DNA from 2 places in the Rahnella sp. CG8 genome. Region 2 is predicted to be linked to the other one. Evidence: predicted binding sites of a transcription regulator. Region 2 holds the regulator's gene; the other holds the start of a gene.
The links. The regulator PurR, encoded in region 2, represses purine synthesis genes. The targets are predictions, from matches to a motif close to CANGCAAACGTTTGCNTG.
Positions count from the first base shown of each region.

Region 1: HGO41_RS17820 (nucleobase:cation symporter-2 family protein) is a predicted target of PurR. The motif match lies at 4,519-4,536, and genes of this name have one in related genera.

Region 1 is NZ_JABAED010000019.1:94,293-102,043, reverse strand. Features, by position in the region: gene dtd (D-aminoacyl-tRNA deacylase) at 1-191, shown strand, start outside; gene fabY (fatty acid biosynthesis protein FabY) at 225-1,157, shown strand; gene HGO41_RS17825 (AsmA family protein) at 1,225-2,919, opposite strand; gene HGO41_RS17820 (nucleobase:cation symporter-2 family protein) at 3,073-4,464, opposite strand; gene gltS (sodium/glutamate symporter) at 4,703-5,914, shown strand; gene HGO41_RS17810 (PTS cellobiose transporter subunit IIC) at 5,969-7,294, opposite strand; gene recG (ATP-dependent DNA helicase RecG) at 7,526-7,751, opposite strand, start outside.
Region 2 is NZ_JABAED010000023.1:61,561-69,311, forward strand. Features, by position in the region: gene HGO41_RS19410 (MATE family efflux transporter) at 1-828, opposite strand, end outside; gene HGO41_RS19415 (riboflavin synthase) at 1,083-1,736, shown strand; gene cfa (cyclopropane fatty acyl phospholipid synthase) at 1,815-2,966, opposite strand; gene punC (purine nucleoside transporter PunC) at 3,327-4,538, opposite strand; gene punR (DNA-binding transcriptional activator PunR) at 4,675-5,580, shown strand; gene purR (HTH-type transcriptional repressor PurR) at 5,617-6,642, opposite strand; gene cydH (cytochrome bd-I oxidase subunit CydH) at 6,977-7,066, shown strand; gene HGO41_RS19440 (C40 family peptidase) at 7,232-7,751, opposite strand, start outside.

The DNA.
Region 1 (7,751 bases), on a different contig from region 2:
CGGACACACAAAAAGGCATGCGTCCTGGGTTCTCGCGCGGGGCTGAGCCACAGGAAGCGGATCGGTTATATCAGTATTTTTGCGGGCAGTGCCGGGAAAAGGGCATTGCTACCGAAACCGGACGCTTTGCAGCGGATATGAAAGTGGCACTGGTGAACGACGGGCCGGTGACCTTCTGGCTACAAGTCTGATCTATAAGGCATAACGCCGGAGAGAAAGCATCTATGTATCATCTGAGAGTACCAACGACCGAAAAAGAACTGGCCGCCTATTACCGATTCCGTTGGGAAATGCTGCGTAAACCGTTGCATCAGCCGGAGGGTTCAGAGCGTGATGCCTACGATTCCATCGCACATCACCAGATGGTGGTTGATGAGGAGGGCGAACCGGTGGCGGTTGGCCGTTTATATATCAATGCCGATAATGAAGCCTCTATCCGCTTTCTGGCGGTTGATCCAAATGTACAAGACAAAGGGCTGGGAACGCTGGTCGCGATGACCCTGGAGTCTGTGGCGCGTCAGGAAGGGGTGAAACGAGTGGTCTGTAGCGCCCGCGAAGATGCCGTGGATTTCTTTGCCAAACTGGGCTTTGTGAATCAGGGCGAAATCACCACGCCGCAAACAACGCCGGTTCGCCACTTCCTGATGATAAAACCCATCGAAACGCTGGATGATATTCTGCATCGCCCTGACTGGTGCGGTCAGCTTCAGCAGGCCTGGTATGACCACATCCCGCTCAGCGAAAAAATGGGCGTGCGTATCAGTCAGTACACCGGCCAGCGATTTGTCACCACGATGCCGGAAACGGGCAACCAGAATCCGCACCATACATTGTTCGCTGGCAGTTTGTTTTCGCTGGCAACGCTGACCGGCTGGGGGCTGATCTGGCTGCTGCTGCGTGAGCGCCATCTGGGCGGCACCATTGTGCTGGCGGATGCGCATATCCGTTACAGCATGCCGGTGACCGGCAGGCCGCGTGCCGTTGCCGACCTGGGCTCTGTCCGCGGTGATCTCGACCGTCTGGCTCGCGGGCGGAAAGCACGCGTGCAACTTGAAGTGAATTTATACGGCGATGAGACAGACGGCGCGGTGTTTGAAGGCACCTATCTGGTATTGCCCGCCGCGCCCGGCGCACCGCTGGAGCCTGAAATTAACTGATTGGTTTCTACCCAAAATAAAAGGCACCGCCATTGCGGTGCCTTTTGCATTTTTGGTGATGCCTGGATTAAGGAGTAGCAGATGCTGGCGTACCGGAAACCAACCCGTTTACCATTCTCTGGTCAATTGTCTGGCTGCCGTTTATCTGCAATGTCCCGCTGAGCGTGGGTTTGTAATCCACGTTTGCCGGCATCTGTCCTTGCAGATTCAGCTGCATATTAGCGTTACCTTCCAGCGCCACATGTGGCCATCCCCAGTTTTCCAGCTGATTTGCCGGTACTGAGCGGGCGGTCATCTTCACAGAGAAATGGCGCTGCGGCTGCTGATCAACCGTCGCACTGGCTTCCAGCAATCCTTCTTTGGTAAAGGCGCTCAGCTCAGAAATATTCACCTGACGGTCGTTCGCCTCCAGGGTGATGGAAGGACGGCGCACATCATTGCGGTTAAATGTGGCTTCACTTGCATTCAGATTCAGCTTACCGCTCCAGATCCCCCACTGATGATTACGCGCCAGCAACAGATTGTTGCCGAGGCCATCAAGTGCAGTCAGCTGGAAGGGGAACTGCGGATTGATATCAATAATCAGGTTCCGGTTAGCAATGAACCGGCTGATAAAGACTTCAGACAGCGAATCCGGCAGTGCCTGATTCCAGAGTTGTTTCCAGTTTTCCGGCAAGGTGTATTCCAGCCCCGCAACAGACACTTCATCAAGCTGAAGGCGTTTGTTGGCGCGCAGCCAGTTGCCGGTCGTGCGCAATAAACTGCGCTCCCAGCGCGCCGTAGCTTGTTTGATCGCAATGCCCTGCGGCGAAAGGTCGAGGCTGATGATCGGATCCTGAATATGCAGGTTTCCATCAATCATATCCGTCGCATTCAGGGTGATTTCGCCGTCATCACTTTGCCAGTCGCCTTTTTCGAGCGTCAGATCCTGCACGGACAAATCAACGTCGCTGAATGCCCAGTCTGTTCCCTGCAAACGCGCGTCGATCAGATCAAGTCGCTGAATAGTCACTTTTGGCAGGGTCTGGAAGTCGTCGAAGAAAGCAGAAAGCGGTTTCGAGGTTTGCAGACGCACATTGCTCAGTCGCAGGTTTTCTATGTTCCAGCTGCCATCGGCGGCCTGCGTCGCTTTACCCGTTAACTGACCGCGAGCCAGATCGCCGCCAAAATTACTCAGCGTCAGATTCTTATTATTGATGTTGCCCTGAATCAGCACATTTTCGGCCGGCAGTCCGTTGACCGTCAGGCTGGCGGCGCTCAGCTGGAAGTCAGCTTTATCGCCTAAAAGCTGATTGGGTTTTGGCTGCCACGGCGAAATACCGGCGTTAATCTGCTGACCCTGAATGTCTAAGCCAGCGGTATTGCCGGTGAGCGCCATTTTACTCAGTTGCAGGGTATTGGCCTGCAATGGCAAATTCATTGACGAAGGACTGACATTGAGGCGTCCGCTGACCAGCACGACGCGATCGAAAAAGCGTGGTTCGGTGATCTGACGCCAGCTTAAATCCAGATCAACTTCACCGGCATTCAGCACTTCCGGCTGATTCTTCTGCCCGAAGATGACATTGGTTAACGTCACCCGACCCGGCGACGACCAGTTATGGTCGAGTTTCTCCACGGAGAGACGGTACTCGCTGTTATTGCTGACCCAGCGGCTGACCCAGCCAGCAGCCCAGCGGGTTTGTAATAGGACGTACACCAGCACGATCGCCAGCACCAGAAGTAAGGCGAACGTCAGCAAAATTTTACCGATAAATCTCATCGTCTGGAGCCCTGTAACGGGAAAATGGAAAAAGATTCTTTGTTTATGCCGCAAACAGCGAATTTTCTCAACAGGTTAGCCAAATGGAGGTAATAAAAAGCGGCAGAGGTTCCAGACCCTCTGCCGCTGTTGCACGCGGATTACATCCTGCGTTTACTTCTCGTGAGGGAAAACCAGATTCAGAACAATCGCAGTAATGCCGCCCGCTGCAATGCCAGAAGAGAGAAGGGTTTTCAGCCAGTCCGGTGCGAATTGCAGGATCAGCGGCTGCTGAGAAACACCCATACCGACGGCGAGAGAAAGCGCCATGATCATAATCGCGCGGCGATTCAGACGCTCGCGGGAAACAATGCGCACACCCGAAGCGGCAATGGTACCGAACATCACGATGGTCGCGCCGCCCAGTACCGGTTCAGGAATATGCTGCACAAATCCCGCAACAGCCGGGAACAGCCCGAGGATGATCAGCATCAGCGCGACCACAAAACCGACATAGCGGCTGGCAACGCCGGTCAGTTGAATGACGCCGTTGTTCTGCCCGAAGCAGGAATTCGGGAAGGTGTTAAATACAGCAGAAAGCATCGAGTTCAGGCCATTGGCCAGAACGCCGCCTTTGATGCGCTTCATGTACAGCGGGCCGCTGACCGGTTGCTCAGAAACGTCCGAGGTTGCGGTAATATCACCGATGGTTTCCAGCGATGTCACCATGAAAATCAGCATCAGCGGGATCAGCAAATTCCAGTCAAAACCCAGTCCGTAATACAGCGGCGTTGGTAATGTTATCCAGTTGCTTTGCGCGGCTGGCGCAACGGTTGGCAACATGCCCGTCATCCAGGCCACCAGATAACCCACCGCCATGGCGATAACCAGAGAGGCGACACGCAGGTAAGGGTTACGTTGACGGTTCAGCAGAACAATCACTACCAGCACGACGGCAGCCAGCAGCAGATTTTTCGGTGCCCCGAATGTGTGATCGCTCATGGCCGCATAACCGCCGCCGATAGACGTCAGACCGACCTGAATCAGCGACAGCCCGATAATCATCACCACGATGCCGGAAACCAGCGGCGTAATGATGCGACGTGCGAGATGCAGGAAACGGGAAAGAATGATTTCAGTGCAGGAAGCCAGCATCAGGGTGCCGAACAGCGCCGCCATCATGGTCGACACATCCGCACCGCCATTTTTCAGCGCCATTCCGCCCATGATCAGCGGCGCAACAAAGTTAAAGCTGGTGCCCTGAATCGACAGTAAACCCGAGCCGACCGGTCCCCAGGTTTTAATCTGCAAAATAGAAGCCAGGCCGGAGGCGAACAGCGACATGCTGATGATGTGCTGCGTGTCCTGCGCAGGCAAACCCAGCGCCTGGCAAATCAGTAGTGCTGGTGTGATTACCGCAACAAACATCGCCAGCAAATGCTGACAGGCGGCGAATAACGTTTGAGGTAATGGCGGGCGGTCCTCGAGCCGGTAAATCAGTTCACTTTTTTGCTGGCGGGAAAGATCGGGTTGCTGTGTTTCTTGTTCTGCGGTTTGCGAACTCATGCTGTGGCATTCCAATAAGCGGCAAAGCGGGCATTTTTATTGAAATTAACGACAAAAGCAATCGTTTGCTAATGGCAATATTCCTCGACTGGTTTTGGATTGGACGGGATTTATGGCCTGTTTTTCTTGCCTGACGCAGCTTGAATGACTTCTAATTCAGCTTCTGGGAAAAAACATGTCAGTGAAGTTTTTATAACTCGATAATTTTATTGGATTTATTTTAAAATGGAGTTCGTCAATGATTCAACTCGATACCTACGGCACCCTGGTTGCCGCCACGTTGGTACTCCTTTTAGGACGGAAATGCGTCCAGTCGGTCAAATTCCTCAAAAAATACACCATTCCTGAACCCGTTGCCGGTGGTTTGCTGGTCGCTTTATTGTTACTGATCGCCAACCAGATATTCGGCTGGGAAGTCGGTTTCGACATGTCTTTAAAAGAGCCACTGATGCTGGCATTTTTTGCCACGATCGGTCTTAACGCCAATCTGGCAAGTCTGCGGGCAGGCGGTAACTCGCTGTTTCTGCTGGTGTTTGTCGTCGTGGGCTTACTGCTTTTGCAAAATGCCATCGGTATCGGAATGGCGAAAATGCTCGGGCTGGATCCGCTGATGGGGTTGCTGGCGGGGTCGATTACCCTTTCAGGTGGCCACGGCACCGGCGCGGCATGGAGCAAGCTGTTTATCGAGCGTTATGGCTTTGAAAATGCGACGGAAGTCGCGATGGCTTGCGCAACTTTTGGTCTGGTGCTCGGCGGTATTATTGGGGGGCCGGTAGCGCGCTATCTGGTCAGCCATTCTTCCACCCCCAACGGAAACCCCGAGGATATGGTCGATCCGAGCGCATTTGAGAAACCGTCGATTGGCAGGATGATCACGCCACTGGTGATGGTTGAAACCATTGCCCTGATCGCGATTTGCCTGATGGCAGGGACATATGCCGCCAGTCTGTTGCAAGGCTCGGCATTTGAAATCCCAACCTTTGTCTGCGTGCTCTTCGTTGGTGTGATCCTGAGTAATATGCTGGCATGGCTCGGTTTTTATCGTGTCTTCGACCGTGCGGTATCCGTGCTGGGTAACGTCAGTTTGTCACTGTTCCTTGCCATGGCATTGATGAGCCTTAAGTTGTGGGAGATGGCGGCACTCGCCTTGCCGATGATGGCAATTCTTATCGTTCAAGCCCTCGCAATGGCACTTTATGCGATTTTCGTGACTTATCGCGTGATGGGGAAAAACTACGATGCGGCGGTGTTGGCGGCAGGACACTGTGGTTTCGGGCTGGGTGCCACCCCGACGGCCATTGCCAATATGCAGGCGATCACCAACCAGTTTGGCCCTTCGCATCTGGCGTTTCTGGTGGTGCCGATGGTGGGCGCATTCTTCATCGATATCGCCAATGCGATTGTGATTAAACTCTACCTGATGCTGCCTGTATTCCCGGCTATCAGCTAAAAAAACAGGCACAGAAACATCGCTTCTGTGCCTGACTATTCCTTCCCGTCGGGTTTATTGTGCCGCGTCCGCCTTCTCAGTGAACACCTGTTCGGCCTCAGCGGCTTTTTCCTGCGTCAGTAACTGCTTCTCGTAGACTTTGAAGAATGGATAATAAATTACCATCGACAGTGCCATCAGCAGGATAACCAGAACCGACACTTTGAAATCCCAGCCCATCGCCCAGGCCGCCCCGATCGGTGCCGGTGATGTCCAGGGGACCAGTGAAATCATATGCGGGAGCAGATCCGTCGATACGGCCAGATAGGCGATAACGGCATTGACCATCGGTGCCAGCAGGAAGGGGATGAAAAATACCGGATTCATGACGATAGGTGTGCCAAAAATCACCGGCTCATTGATATTGAAACAGCTTGGCACCAGACTGAGTTTCCCCATGGTGCGCAGATGCGCTGACTTACTGCGACAAAACAGCAGGACCAGTCCCATTGTCGCGCCGGACCCGCCAATCACGATCAGGAAATTCCAGAATGCCTCGGTCATGATGTGCGTCATGGGTAAACCGGCAGCGAGATCTGTCTGATTCAGGCCGAGATTGGTTAACCAAAAAGCCTGCAACATGCCAGATACAATGGCCGAGCCATGAATGCCGGCGAACCACAACAGGTGGCAAATCAGCACGGCGAGAAGTACAGCAGGCAGTGAGTCTGCGGCAGAAATCAGGGGTTCGAACAGCGCCATAATCGCCTGTGGCAGCAACATATCAAACCCTGACTGGACCAGTAAGCTCAGCGGGAAAAGTGTAATCACCACGGCCACAATCGGGATCAGTAAATCAAACGAATGCTTAATGTTTGAAGGTACCTGTTCGGGTAAACGGATACCGATATTGTATTTTTTCAATAACCGCGTCAGTTCGGTGACATAAATCGCCACCAGAATAGCCGTAAAGATTCCCACGCCGCCCAGCGCCGTCGTCGACATCTTTTCATCAATCTGCGGTGCTGCGACCAGCAGGAAAGACATCAGCGCCAGCATTGCGGTCATGAACGGGTCTAGCTTGTAACTTCTTGCCAGATTGTAGGCAATCGATGCCGAGATGTAGATGGACATAATGCCCATCGTCATATTGAACGGCGTCAGGATCTGCACTTCATATTTTGCCGAGAGCGCCAGCCAGCTTCTGGCGAAGCCCCATGAAGATTCGGGCGAAAATGGCGGGTGAACAAAAACCAGTAAAAACGAACCAACAATCATAAAGGGCATTGCTGAGATGAAGCCATCACGCACTGCCATGACATGTCGCTGTGAGGATAATCGTGCGGCGAAGGGGCTGATTTTCTGTTCTATAAAAGTGAAGAGGGATTGGCTGATACTCATGATGATTTGGCCTTATGTTGAGGACATCAGACAGGGTTGCCTTAATTATCATCAGTGTAGTGACGGGAGGTGAAACCGGTTACCGGCTTTTCCCCACTCTGTGAAGGTTATCAAATAACCAGTGCGGAGAGTGGTTTTGGGGGCACAATAGGGAAAAGAGAAGAGAATATGTTGGAAACAAAACATCATTTTTAATAATGATTTGATGAAGTGAATGAGCGAAAAGAGAGATCAGGCGTTGGTGTAACGGACTCTTTCTGGCAGCCAGCGCTCAATCAGGGCTTTGGCATGATCAGGGAATTGTTGCTGCAGATAACGCGCAATGCGCTGTACATCCGGGATCATCGCCTGATCACGTAATAAATCAGCGACTTTAAATTCAGCGCTGCCGGTCTGGCGCGTGCCCAGTAGTTCACCCGGCCCGCGGATTTCCAAATCCTGCTGTGCGATAACAAAG
Region 2 (7,751 bases):
AATCTGGTGACTGGCGACAGCCACGATCCCAAGTGGGGAGACGAGCAGGGCAACGATCGCAAACAGTGTCACTTCGAAAAATAATGCCAGTGCGATTGGCATACCGAGCTGGATCAGACGGCGCAATGTCGGCCAGTCGGGTTTCGCAAACCGCGAATGCGGCTGAGTATCGCGCAGGGCACGATTGCGACGTACGTAAATCCGCATGATGAAGAACATGACCCAATATACGGTCCCCGTGGCGACACCACAGCCGACGCCACCGAGCGCGGGCGCACCGAACTTGCCGTAAATAAAAATGTAATTCACGGGAATGTTCACCAGCAGACCGATAAAGCCGAACACCATGCCTGGCTTGGTTTTTGACAAACCTTCACATTGGTCACGCAGCACCTGGAAGAATAAATAGCCCGGAGCGCCCCACATAATGGCATGCAGATAGCCGACGGCTTTTGCTTTCAGTTCGGGATCAATATTATGCATCAGGCTAAGAATATGGTCGCACTGTGACAGCACCGCGATGATCAGCACCGAAACCCCCGACGCCAGCCAGAATCCTTGCTGAACCTGATGACCAATTTTATCGCGACGCCCGGCTCCATTTAAATGCGCGATGGTTGGTGTCAGTGACAAGAGTAAACCGTGTCCGAATAAAATCGCCGGCAACCAGATTGAGGTGCCGACAGCGACGGCAGCCATGTCCGTGGCACTGACCGATCCCGCCATTATTGTGTCCACAACGCCCATGGATGTCTGGGCTATTTGCGCAAGGATGACCGGGATGGCAAGCGCTAACAAAACCCGCGCTTCTGCAAGGTACTTCTGCACAGATACACCTTTTTTCTTGATTATATTGAATAAAAAACGCCACAACAGATGGCATTAAACAGAGAGAAATAGTCCGAAGATTGTACATTGTCGGTATTTTTAAGCAAACAAAGCTGTTAATAGCTGGTTAAATAATGGAATTGAAGCAGACGGTGCTATTTCTTCTTGCAGAGATTTGGCTTTCAATTAATTCTGCGGCAAACTGAACGGAGTGACGTTTTAATACAACAGATTCAAACATTGAGGAAAAGGCTATGTTTACCGGAATTGTACAGGGAACCGGCACGGTCGTATCGATCGACGAGAAACCCAATTTCCGTACCCATGTTGTTCGTTTACCTGAAGATATGCTGGATAACCTGCAACTCGGCGCATCGGTATCACACAACGGTTGCTGCCTGACGGTGACTGAAGTGAACGGTGACCTGGTGAGTTTTGATCTGATGAAAGAAACCCTGCGCCTGACAAATCTGGGCGAACTGAAAGAGGGCGACTCAGTTAATCTGGAACGTGCAGCGCGTTTTAATGATGAAATTGGCGGACATTTAATGTCTGGTCATATTATTTGTACGGCGGAAGTGGCAAAAATCCTGACGTCAGAAAATAACCGTCAGATCTGGTTCCGTATGCCGCATGAAGATTTGATGAAATATGTATTACATAAAGGTTATATCGGGATCGACGGTATTAGTCTCACCATCGGTGAAGTGACCCGCACCCGTTTCTGTGTACATTTAATTCCGGAAACCTTGCAACGCACAACGCTGGGCACGAAACGTCTGGGCGACAAAATTAATATCGAAATCGATCCGCAAACTCAGGCGATTGTCGATACGGTCGAACGCGTATTAGCCAGTCGTGAAGCGGCGATCGCTACGGCACAGGCGATGATCGATAAAGCCGAATAAGTTATCTCAGACCCTTTATTGACATAAAAAAACCGGACATTCAGTGTCCGGTTTTTTATTAGCTAACGCATACAACCATCAGCGTGGTACGCGCATTCCGCCATCAACGCCTTGCGGGCTAAAGACGACTTGCCACAACTGAATGTCCCGGGCGCGGAAAGCACCGGCGCAGGCATTCAGGTAGTAGGTGAACATGCGGTGGAAACGTTCACCGTATTTTTCCGCCAGTTCCGGCCAGTGTTTCTGGAAGCGTTCATTCCACGCCATCAGCGTGCGGTCATAATCAGCGCCGATATTGTGCCAGTCTTCCATTACAAATAATGACTCACTGGTTTGTGCAATTTGTTGAACCGACGGCAGGCAACCGTTGGGGAAGATGTATTTATCAATCCACGGATCGACATTAAGGTCTGTTTTATTAGAACCGATGGTGTGCAGCAGGAAAATGCCGTCAGGTTTGATATTGCGTTTGGCGACATTAAAATAGGTCTGATAATTTTTCGGACCCACATGCTCAAACATTCCGACAGAAACAATGCGGTCAAACTGATCATTAAGGTCACGGTAATCCTGCAGCAGGATTGTGACATCCAGCCCTTCACAGCGTTTTTGAGCCAGTTTTTGTTGTTCAGCAGAAATCGTGACACCCACAACGCTCACGCCATAATTTCTTGCCGCAAACTCTGATAATCCACCCCAGCCGCAACCGATATCCAGCAAGCGCTGTCCCGGTTTTAATTGCAGCTTGTCACAGATCATTTTGAGTTTTGCTTCCTGTGCTTCTTCAAGCGTAGTGGCCTCTTTCCAGTAGCCGCAGGAATATTGCATGTACGGGTCGAGCATCAGAGTAAATAAATCATTCCCCAGATCATAATGCTCTTTGCCAACAATCCACGCCCGTTTGCGGGATTGCAGATTGGTCAGGCGTGCTGCGGCGACACGTAAAGTATCTTTAAAATGGTGGGGGAGTTTACTTTCCAAACCGGCACGAATAACGCGCTGGAAAAAGATATCCAGACGGTCGCATTCCCACCAACCGTCCATATAACTTTCACCGAGGCCCAGAGAACCTTCCTGTAAAACACGCTTAAAGAAGTCAGTGTTTTTTACTTTAAGGTCGAAAGGACGATTACCGTTTACCTGAATATCTGCCATCGCCAGCATTTCACTGGCGATCCGGTACCACTGATTGTCCTGAATGCTTTGATCTTCTATACACGATGAACTCATAGCTTCTCCATCACTTTCTCTTCTGACTTATTAACCTGCCGGGAAAAGCAAAGGCTATTTTTGCAGGTCTTTATGAGAACAGACGACTAGCGCCTCGCCCGATATTCGACACCAACAGAGGAAATTAAGAAGAACGCCTGCGCGCCGTAAGACGTGCAGGAAAATCATCCTTGAAAAAGTACAAAAAAATAAGTGTGACACTGTCCGCGCGTCTGGCTTAAGTATGTGATAAAAGTTTTGTAAAAGTGCTATTTTATTTGGTTTTGTTGAGTATAGGCTCGCTGGCAGGCATTCTCAATAGTTAATCGTGATGAATGAAAATGCCCGTTAAGTGACTGTTGCATCAGGGTATTATCACTATTAATTAGCATGCCTTGTCTGAGTTTCCTGCTCTGATTTCTGTCCATTGTCTTGCGTGATTTCATGCCGCAAAGAGAGCCAGCGACCCAAAACTACCAACAATAGTGTAGACAGCATGATCGTGACTGTCGCCATGAGCGGATGCACAATAAATGCGGAAACCAGCAAGCTGGCAAGGAAGCACAACCCGAGCTGCAGCGTATTTTGCAATGCTGCCGCCTTGCCTGTATTAGCAGGAAACGGCATTAATGCATTTGCGACAACAATTGGGTAGGTTGCACCATTCACCAAAGCCATCAGACAGAAAGGGATCAGCAGGCTAATCAGCCCGGCATCCGTGAACATGGCAACACAGAACAAAGTCACCATACTGACGCCGTAACCCGCCAGTAACCATGGCAGAATTTTATTACCGTCCAGCTTGCTGATCACAACACGGCAACCAAAACCACCAAGCAGGAAAGCAATAGTCTGCGGGACATAGCTCAGCCCGATGGCACCGGGTGAATAACCCATGTCGCTCAGGATAAACGGTGAACCCGTTAACCACGCAAAGAATCCGGCGGAACAGGCGGCATAAATCATGACATTCCCGCTGTAAACAGGCGATTTCAGTAACGTCGCAAACCCTGTTTTATCAGCCTTCGCTTGTTTTGCCGGTTTATTCTCACGCAGAGTCAGCGTCGTCAGCACCAGGACGACGGCGACTGCGGTCAGCAGAGCAAAAATGGCTTCCCAGTCAAAATGATTGAGCACCCACGCACCAAGTAATGGTGCCAGTGCCGGAGAAAGAGCTACTAACGGCATAATGCTGGCGAAGGTTTTTTTCGCCACATCGGCAGAGAAACGGTCAACAACGATTGCCTGCCAGGTGACTGCGGCGGCACAAACCCCCATCGCCTGTAAGAAGCGCAGGGCCAGAAGGGCGCGTACATTCTCAACCCAGATAACGCCCAGACAACCGACCGCAAACAGTGTCAGACCAAGAAGCAATACCGGTTTACGGCCGATCCTGTCTGACAACGGCCCCCATAACAACTGACCGAGAGCAAATCCGCCGAGGAAAATGCTCAGACTTGCGCTGATCATCCCGGGGCTGGTCGTCAGACTGGTTTGCATGGCGCTGAACGCAGGCAGATACATATCAGTGGCTAAAAAGCCCAGCATGCTCAGTCCCGCAAGATAGAGCATAAATCCAAAGGAGGGTTTCATTATCGTCTCGTTAATTTATTTATTGCAGATGATGTGATGCAGATTACATACCGGAGGCGGAGTTTAACGCTTTGATAACAGGCTTGTGAAACGCTAATATTTGCACTCTGCTATCAAAAATATTGAAGGCTGAATTATGTGGTCAGAATACGCCCTTGAAGTGGTAGATGCCGTGGCAAGAACAGGTAGTTTTAGTGCGGCAGCGCAAGATTTGCACCGCGTGCCTTCTGCTATCAGCTATACCGTCCGTCAGCTTGAGCAGTGGCTGGCCGTGCCGTTGTTTGAGCGTCGCCATCGTGACGTGGTACTGACGCCTGCGGGAAAGGTTTTTGTCGATGAAGCGCGGATTCTGACAAAAAAAATGATAGCCACGCGCCGGCAGTGTCAGCAGGTGGCGAACGGCTGGCGCGGCGAATTACGTGTGGCGGTTGACCGGATTGTAAAACCCGCACGGACACGGCGTCTGGTGCTCGATTTCTACCGCCATTTTGCGGACACCGAACTCATTATTCACTCAGAAGTGTTTAATGGTGTCTGGGATGCGCTGGTTGACGGGCGGGCAGACGTGGCGATCGGTGCTACACGCGCGGTACCGGTTGGCGGGGGCTTCAGTTTTCGTGACATGGGATTTATGGACTGGCATTGCGTCGTCAGCCCGCAACATCTGCTGGCTCAGTTATCCGGCGCGCTGAATGATGATGAGTTGCGGCCTTATCCTGCACTCTGTCTGGAAGACACCTCCCGGACATTGCCTAAGCGGGATACATGGACGCTTGATAACCAGCGGCGGCTGGTCGTGCCAGACTGGACCTGTGCGCTGGAATGCCTGACCGAAGGCTTATGCGTGGGTATGATGCCGGTTCATCGCGTCACGCCGTGGATAGAACAGAAAAAGTTGCAGGTGCTGACGCTGGAAAATACGTTTCCCGACAGCCCGTGTTGCCTGACGTGGGATCAAAGCAATCCGTCACCCTCGCTGGCCTGGTTGCTGGAATATATGGGCGATACAGAAACCATGAATCAGGAATGGCTGCGTGATTAGAAAAAAACGCCTGCATCTGCAGGCGTTCGATATCTGTTAACGGCGGTAATCGCGGTACGGACCATCGGCTACGGAACGGCGTTCGACCAGTTTCGGATGCACCTCAATGGTCTGAGACTCTTCACGCTTACTGACAATTCTGTCCAGCAACATGGTAAAGGCCATTTCACCCAGACGTTCTTTCGGCTGATGCACGGTTGTCAGCGCGGGGGAGAAGTAACGGGCGTTACGCACATTGTCGTAACCGATCACGGAAATATCCTGAGGAACGCGCAGGCCCAGTTCGTCTGCGGCACAGATTGCGCCCATTGCCATCACATCGCCACCACAGAATACGGCAGTCGGGCGGTGCTTCTGCATCAGAATTTTATGCATCGCCTGATAGCCCGATTCCGGCTCGAAATCGCCCTGAACCACCCATTCGTCACGCAGCGGAATATTGGCTTCAGTCAGTGCTTTCACAAAACCCTGGAAGCGGCCACCGCCGGTATTACGTGCCAGTTGGCCCGGGATCACCCCAATATCACGATGACCGCGTTCAATCAGATAACGCCCGGCCATGTAACCCCCTTCGAAAGCATTATCAATAATGCTGTCGGTGAAGTTCTTACGCGCTTCGCCCCAGTCCATGACCACCATTGGGATCGAACGGTGCTCCTCGAGCATATTGAGCAACTCATCAGGATATTCCGCGCACATCACCAGCAAGCCATCGACGCGTTTTTGCGCCAGCATTTGCAGGTAGGCTTGTTGTTTTTCCAGATTATTATGCGAGTTACACAAAATCAGCGTATAGCCTTTGGAGAAGCAGCTGTTTTCTACGGCTTCAATCACTTCGGCAAAATAGGGCGCTTCGCTGGAGGTGGCAAGCAGACCGATCGTTTTGGTGTTATTGACCTTCAGACTGCGGGCTACAGCACTCGGCGAGTAATGTAACTCTTTGATTGCAAGGAGAACCGCTTCTTTGGTTTCTTCGGCGACGAAACGTGTTTTATTGATGACGTGCGACACGGTTGTAGTGGAAACGCCAGCGCGCTTTGCGACATCTTTAATCGTTGCCATGTAAACAATGACTCCTGAACTCACGTGTTTCAGCACGTTAGCATTATGTTAATCGTTTGCTTGCGTGGATCTCACTGCTGGCTTCTAAAAGGGCAGTGAAATCGTTGGGTGGATTCTTCAGAATGAGGCGTGAAATGCTCTCGGGTGAAATCAACCGGCACACAGGCGTGTTAACCGACAATTTTCTCTTATAATGCAGGAAAGTGGAAGTAAAATTCTCAGGGATACATTGTCATTCAGCACAAGATTTTAAATGTTAATTATGCGAAAATGCGCTGGCACACAATTAGTGTGGCTTAAAAAATGCCACAATTTGATCCGAAAGGGGGGTTTGATGGACAGCAACCTGAAATTATCGTTGATCACCACGGTATGCGCTTTGCTTATGATTATCGCTTTCAGCTTCACTGCGGTGATGAACTGATTCAGTAAGTGAACCGCTATAAAAAAGGGCGATTCCTGTTACAGGAATCGCCCTTTTCAATTTTACGCAGTGGCCGTTACCGCCGATACTCTTCCCTGCAGAAACTCTTCGTTAAATGCTATTCAATGGCTGATTAGCGAAACTTCAGACTTAACGAATTGTTTATTATCGGATCGTTTTCGGCGTCATTACCCGGCGTGCACCCACATAATGATCTTGCCAGTAATCGTCGCCGAGAGAGGTGATTTTAATGTCTTCGCCCGTTCTTGGAGACTGAATAAACTTGCCGTTCCCCACGTAAACACCAACATGGTCTGCAGCGCCGCGGTTATTGATTCTGAAGAACACCAGATCACCGCTTTCAAGTTCGCCGCGTTTGACCGGAGCCGCATCGCGCAGGTGATACATTTCATTCGCTGTGCGTGGCATTTTAATACGGATCAAATCTTTGTAGGCGTAATAGACTAAGCCGCTGCAATCAAAACCGGTATTCGGCGAGGTTCCGCCCCAGCGATATGGTTTTCCTACCTGATGCATCAGTTTGGTCATCGCCGTTTGCTGGGCATGCTGATAGCGTTTTTTATGCGTTGCACTTAGCGTAATCGGTTTGCTGTCTTCTTCGGGCTTTTTACCTTTACGGTGCCGGCCATACGCTTCTTTTTTACTGACCCTTTCCGTGCTGTTT